DNA from 2 places in the Calidifontibacter terrae genome. Region 2 is predicted to be linked to the other one. Evidence: predicted binding sites of a transcription regulator. Region 2 holds the regulator's gene; the other holds the start of a gene.
What was found. Region 2 encodes LexA, which represses DNA repair genes until DNA is damaged. Its sites were predicted from a motif close to TCGAACANNTGTTCGA; they were not measured.
Positions count from the first base shown of each region.

Region 1: ACYU98_RS15175 (HNH endonuclease signature motif containing protein) is a predicted target of LexA. The motif match lies at 1,764-1,779, and genes of this name have one in related genera.

Region 1 covers NZ_BAAGZF010000015.1:66,560-69,910, forward strand. Annotated here, with positions in the region: gene ACYU98_RS15175 (HNH endonuclease signature motif containing protein) at 1-1,756, opposite strand, end outside; FMN riboswitch at 1,959-2,091, shown strand; gene ribD (bifunctional diaminohydroxyphosphoribosylaminopyrimidine deaminase/5-amino-6-(5-phosphoribosylamino)uracil reductase RibD) at 2,240-3,351, shown strand, end outside.
Region 2 covers NZ_BAAGZF010000006.1:257,078-260,428, reverse strand. Annotated here, with positions in the region: gene ACYU98_RS09435 (LysR family transcriptional regulator) at 1-397, opposite strand, end outside; gene ACYU98_RS09430 (Sir2 family NAD-dependent protein deacetylase) at 420-1,334, shown strand; gene lexA (transcriptional repressor LexA) at 1,366-2,088, opposite strand; gene ACYU98_RS09420 (LysM peptidoglycan-binding domain-containing protein) at 2,377-2,793, shown strand; gene nrdR (transcriptional regulator NrdR) at 3,148-3,351, shown strand, end outside.

The DNA of each region.
Region 1 (3,351 bases), on a different contig from region 2:
CCAGGGTTGTTCGACCGGCTGGCCACGGGGTGACGTGGTCGATGTCGGTGTAGCGGGCCGGGCGGCTGCAGCCAGGGTGGCGGCAGGTTCGGTCTCGAGCTCTCACTTTGTCGCGGAGCGATTCGCGGGGCCGGTAGGCGGCGACATCGCTGCTGCTACTGGTTCTGCGATTGGTGCTCGTGTCCTTGGTGAAGTCGTCGAGGGTACGGACGCGGACTCTGACCTTGGTGCCTGGCAAGGCTGTCAAAAGGCGGGTCAGCGCGCCGAGGGACAGGGCACCGGTGTGGTGGAACGCGAGGGCGTCGGGCTGAGAGAGGGAGCTGGCGAGTTCGGGTGTTGATCTGAACTCGGCGGGTAGCCCGGCCTCCACTCGCGGCTCAGTCCGAGGCTGGCCGGCACTGTCTTCGTGGCCAGTCTCATCACGGTCGTATGCGTGGCCACCTTCGTCGCCGTTGTCTTCGTGGCAGCCGCTATCCCTGCTGGGGACGACGATGTCGAGGTTGGCATGGAGGGTGACGTTGCGCATGGCGAGCTCGAAGAGGGCGTCGGTGCGGTGTTGACCGAGGAGTCGGTCCGAGTCATCGGCTCTGTCGCGACTGTTGCTGTCGACCGCGCCGGCGTGGGTATGCAGGTTGTGGGCATGTTCTTCGATAGCGGCCATCAGGGCGGTGGCACGTTCGGTGTCCAGGATTGCGGTGAGTAGCGACAAGCCGGGGTCGGGGATCGGGTCGAGCCACACGCCCTCTTTTTGGGCGGTGGTCTTTTTCGCGGTGCTCCGGGCGGCGGCTGCTTCGTGTTTGGTCACGAGGGTTCGGGTGGAGCGGCCGGCTTCGCGACGGGTGGTGTGGTGGATGCCGCGGCGCAGGACTGCGTCTTGAACGGTTTCGCAGGTGTCGGGATGGGCGTCTTGGAGTTCCCGGGCGATCGCGGCGACGGTGTCGAGGTTGATCGGGGCTGCTGCGGCACGGCCGGTCACGTTTCGAGCCTTCGCTCGGCACCGGCGACTCTGACTCGCGGCGACAGTGTGGTCGCCGTTCTCGTCATTGTCGCCAAGTGGCCGGGGTCCCTGGTGGGCGACTTCGTCGAGGAGGTTAGGGGTGCGGGTCCGCATCCAGGCAGCTTCTTCGATGAGTCGGGCAGCTTGGTAGGGACCGAGGCCGAGGGCGGGACCGAGGTAGGAGTCGGCCCATGGGGAGATGTGGTCGGCGGGATGTTCGATGAAATCGGAGGGCGCCATCGCGGGGGTGCCGGCAGGCGGGTCGTAGGCGGCGAAGCGTGCGGCGGCCAGGGTTCTGATGGCGCCGGAGATCTGCATGATGCGATGGGCGGAGACGGTTGCTTGTTCGTAGCGGGCCCATTGCGCGACCCCGGACCGGTCATCACCGCTGGCACCAAAAACACCGGCACCATCAACCCTCGCGGCGTCACTGTCGAGGTCATCGGCTCCCACAAGCTCACCCGCGGCCCGGCCGTCCAGGGCGGCATGCATCAGGGCTGGAATGGGGGCGGGGGACCAGTAGTCGTCCCCAGTGTCTTCGTCGAAGGGGTCGGGGTTCTTGAGGCGGTCGTACAGGCTGGCTTGGAGTAGTTCCATGATCAGCAGGTGGCGGGTGATGGGGTCGATGCTGGGCAGCAGGGTGGGGCTGGTTGCGGCGTCGACGGCTTCGGCGACGCCGTCTTCGTGCAGGACGTTTCGCAGGAATTCCTTGGCAGCCCGGATGGGCGCTTCGGGGTCGGTGTTCCTGCCGTGTTTCATCTCCGTATCGTACACCTGTTCCCATTGAGAAGGAAGAGGTTCATCGGTGAATTTCGTTCGCTCTCAGCGTAATTGGTGATTTCTGAGGTTGTCGGTGGTCGCCGGTAACGTCGACGTTGACTGCCCGAGCAGGCGCCTTGCGATGTCCGACTGGTGAGTGCTTGCTGACGTGTCCAGGAAGGTGATGCATACTGATCAGCGATACGTGCTCCGGGGTCAGTGAAACTCTGAGCCGGCGGTTATAGTCCGCGACCCGCGATCCTCGCAAGAGGTGACCGGTTGACCTGGTGGAATTCCAGGACCGACGGTTAAAGTCCGGATGGGAGGCGCACTATCGATCGATGCTTCGGCGTCGGTCGATGACGCAGGGTTGCCTGCAGGGTCTTGACGTCCTTGCAGGTGTTCGGGATCGATGAACCCGAGCGGCCCTTGGCGTCTGCATCGCCCCCGGTTCACGTCCATGACGGACGACCGGGAGAGGCGATGAACACCATCACCCCCAGCGACACCAGGTGGCTCGATGCTGCCTTGGAGTTGGCCGCACGCGGTCCAATTGTCGATCCGAACCCACGCGTCGGATGCGTCCTTGTTCGCGAGGAGCGGGTTGTCGGTGAAGGTTTCCATCGTGGTGCGGGCACCCCACACGCCGAGGCGATGGCACTGCGCGCGGCTGGTGAATCGGCCCGTGGCGCAACGGCCTACGTCACTCTTGAGCCCTGCTCGCATGTCGGCCGTACGCCCGCCTGCGCCGACGCGCTGATCGCGGCAGGTGTCGAGCGTGTCGTCTTTGCGGCTGCGGATCCCTCGCCTCGGGCGGGGGGAGGCGCCGAGCGGTTGCGCGCTGCGGGTGTATCGGTCGAACGGGCACACCAGGTGGCGGACCGTAGTCGTGCGTTGAACGAGCGTTGGGAGTTTTCGGCGCTGCACGGACGGCCACGCGTGACGTGGAAGTTCGCCGCAACGCTCGATGGACGCAGTGCTGCCGCCGACGGCAGTTCGCGGTGGATCACCGGGGAGGCGGCCCGGGCCGATGCGCACCGCCTACGGGCGAGTGTCGGAGCGATCGTGGTGGGGACCGGCACTGCGATTGCCGACAACCCGGCATTGACTGTTCGGGTCGCGGGTCCGGAAGTTTCGACACGCCGCTCGTCCCTCGCGGCGGCTCAACCAACGTCCCTCGCGGCGGCTCAACCAACGTCCCTCGCGGCGGCTCAACCAACGTCTCTCGCGGCGGCTCAACCAACGGGCAGTGCGGCGAGTCCGCTTCGCGTCGTCGTCGGACTCCGCGACCTCCCCGCCGGCGCGCAATTGCTCGACGGTCGAGTCGAAACGATCCACCTGCGTACCCATGACCCGCGTGAAGTCCTTGATGAACTGCACCGCCGCGAGATTCGGGACGTCCTGCTCGAGGGCGGACCGACCCTGGCCGCAGCGTTCCTGGCGGCCGGGCTCGTCGACCGGGTGATTGCGTACGTCGCCCCTGCCCTGCTTGGCGCCGGACCGACTGCCGTCGCAGACCTCGGCATCACCACGATCGGCGACATTCGCCGGTTCACCATCCGCGAGGTGGAGCTGCTGCAGCCCGACCTGCGCAT
Region 2 (3,351 bases):
ACTCCGGCGGCTCGCCCTCGGCGAAGCTGACCTTCACCTCGGGAAAACGCTGTTTGACCAGCGAGAGCGCCCGCGGAACCAGGGTCGAGGACGATGACGGGAAGGCCATCAGTCGCACCCTGCCTGACTGCAGTCCGGCAATCGCGGCGACCTCGGACTCAGCGGCGCTGATGGCGCTGAGCACACTCGTGGCGTGCCGGGAAAGCACCTCGCCCGCTTCGGTGAGCCGGACGTTGCGACCCATCCGCTCGACCAGCGGTGTGCCGAGCCGTTCTTCGAGCCGGCGGACCATCTGCGAGATCGCCGGCTGGGAGTAGCCGAGGGCCGATGCAGCGGCGGTGAAGCTGCCCTCATCGGCGATGGCACGTATCACTCGGAGTCCAGCAGCGTCGATCATGGGGTCTAGCCTACAAAGCGATATGAGCCAGCACCCCACGATGACCAACAGCGCCCTTGAAGACGGGCAAGGAACTGAACCCGCAGCGGAGGACTTGCTGCGCGAACGAGTCGCTCTGGGCGGTGTATTAGCGCTGACCGGAGCGGGTTTGTCGACCGCATCCGGGCTGCCGGACTACCGCGGAGCCGACGGCGTACGCCGCGTGCAACCGATGACCGTCTCGGAGTTTCGCGCCACGGTCGAGGCTCGGCGTCGCTACTGGGCGCGGTCTTATGCCGGATGGGCCCGGTTCAGCGCCGCATCGCCCACCAGCGCCCACGCAGCGCTCGCCGACTTGGAACACCGGGGATTCATCGATCACACCATCACCCAGAACGTTGACGGGTTGGCGCGGGTCGCGGGCAGCCGCGCGGTGATCGAGTTGCACGGACGGCTGGACGAAGTGATTTGTCTGCGCTGCCGTACGACCGTCGCCCGGGAGTGGATGCAACAGGAGATCGAACGGCTGAATCCGGGTTTCGAGGCGGCCGTCGGTGACGCACGCAACGCGCCGTTGCGACCGGACGGTGACGTCGAGCTAGACGGGAGGTGGGACGCGCAGTTGCGTCTGGTCAGCTGTCCGATGTGCGGCAGTGACCTGCTGAAGCCACACGTCGTGATGTTCGGGGAATCGGTGCCGAGGGCGCTTGTCGAGCAGTGTTTCGCGCTGGTTGAGGCGGCCACAACGGTGGTCGTGATCGGGTCATCACTCGGGGTCATGTCGGGCTACCGCTTCGCGAGGCATGCCGTCAGACGTGACATCCCAGTCGTGTTGGTCAATACCGGATGGTCACGAGCAGAAGACCTCGCCACTGCGCATGTGCATCGCGACCTGCAGCAGGTGATGGTCGATCTGGCCACCCACCTGCCGGCCCGGCCAGTTGCGGCGACCAACTGAGGGAACCCGCTGACGGGTCCCGCCAGCCCGATCAGACGCGTCGCAGAACCGCGGTGACCTTGCCCAGGATGACGGCGTCGTCGCCGTCGATCGGGTCATAGGCGGGGTTGTGCGGCATGAGCCAAACCTTGCCGCTCTGGCGCTTGAAGGTCTTGACGGTTGCCTCGTTGTCGAGCATCGCGGCCACGATGTCGCCGTTGTCGGCGGTCGGCTGCTGGCGGACCACGACCCAGTCGCCATCACAGATCGCGGCGTCGATCATCGAGTCGCCAACCACCTTCAGCAGGAACAGGTCACCTTCGCCGACGATCTGTCGGGGGAGCGGGAACACGTCTTCGACTACCTCTTCGGCCAGAATCGGTCCACCAGCGGCGATCCGACCCACGACCGGAACGTACGTGGCCGCCGGGCGCTGATCGCCGACACCGGTCTCGTCGATCGCGTCCTCGTCGCCATCCGGAAGGCCCGCGTCGCCTCGACGATCCCGACGGTCGGCATCGCTCTCGGCGCTGATGACCTCCATCGCGCGCGGCCGGTTCGGGTCACGTCGCAAGTAGCCCTTGCGTTCGAGCATCGACAGTTGGTGGGCCACTGAACTCGGGCTGGTCAGACCGACAGCCTCACCGATCTCGCGAATGCTCGGCGGGTAGCCACGGCGCTCGACCGAGTTGCGGATGACCTCCAACACCTTGCGTTGACGGGTGGTGAGTTCGGCCCCGCCGTCGCCGTCGGGCAGGTGGTGAATCTTCGCCATGTCGTGGTCGTCCCGTCTGGTGGTTCGCGGTGTGTCTGGTCACTCGTGGAGCACGTCTACAGCTGTCGTTCGCCGGCCGCCGAACCGATGTTGTCGGTGGTCGGTAGTTAGCTGCGAAGCATGAATCGAGCGTATGCCGTCGGACCCAGTCTTTCAAACATGTGTACGACGCGTGTCTCGCCCAATTCGAACATTCGTGCTATAAATCGTACAGACGTCCGATCGCACACCTGTGCGAACGGCACTTGCACCTGGAGACACCCTTGGGTGTCGGGGATGGAGGAACCGATGAGTGCTGTGACTCACCTTGCTCAGCCGATGTCGACGCCGGCAATGGCGCCCTCAACGCGTCGGCCGCGGCGTCATCTGAAGCTGGTGCCGCCACTTACCGAGTCCCACGCGAGTGCCGGGCGCTTCGATGGTCGTGACGGTGGCATCCGGTTGACCGTGCGAGGCCGTCGGATGCTCGTCCTGGTCGGCCTCGTGGCCGTGCTGATGGCAGGTTTCGGGGTAGCTCGCGCGATGGCCGGACCCGCGGCCGCGACCGCGGGGGTCACCGTCGAGACGGGCCAAACACTCTCTGACGTGGCCCACCGCGCCTACCCCTCGTTGCCGATCAGTCAGGCCGTGGTGAAAGTGCAGTTGGCCAACGGTTTGAACTCCCTGCAGGTCCACGCCGGGCAACACCTGCTGCTGCCGCGATAGGCAGCAGGAGCGGTCTTATGCGATCGGACGACACGCCTCGGGCGGTCGTCCGATCGCGTCATTTTCAGCATCTGCCCTGGTCGTGAGCCGTGTTTCCGGGGCCTATTGCCAGGGCGGTCGATCGCCTCGAAACGCGACTCGCCGAGCTGTTGCATGTGGGGTCGGATCGGCCTAGTATCCCTATATCTAGTAGTTACACCGATGTAAGTCGCCCACATGTGGTCCCCACGTTGTCCACGACTTCTCCACCGGTTATCAACAGATCGACCTACTACAGAGCGATCCTGACCATCCCTTCCGGCTCGGGCATTTGCGTGCCCGTGTCCGGTTGCTCAGCCTCGAGAGGAGCCACCCGTGCACTGCCCGTTCTGCCGCAATGACGACTCGCGAGTCGTCGACAGCCGCACCAGCGAAGACGGCACCTCGATCAAGCGTCGTCGGCAATGTCCCGAGTGTGGCAAGCGGTTCTCGACTGTCGAAACGGCAGGCCTGACCGTGGTCAAGCGCTCCGGTGCCAGCGAGCCGTTCTCGCGGCAGAAGGTGCTCGTTGGCGTGCGC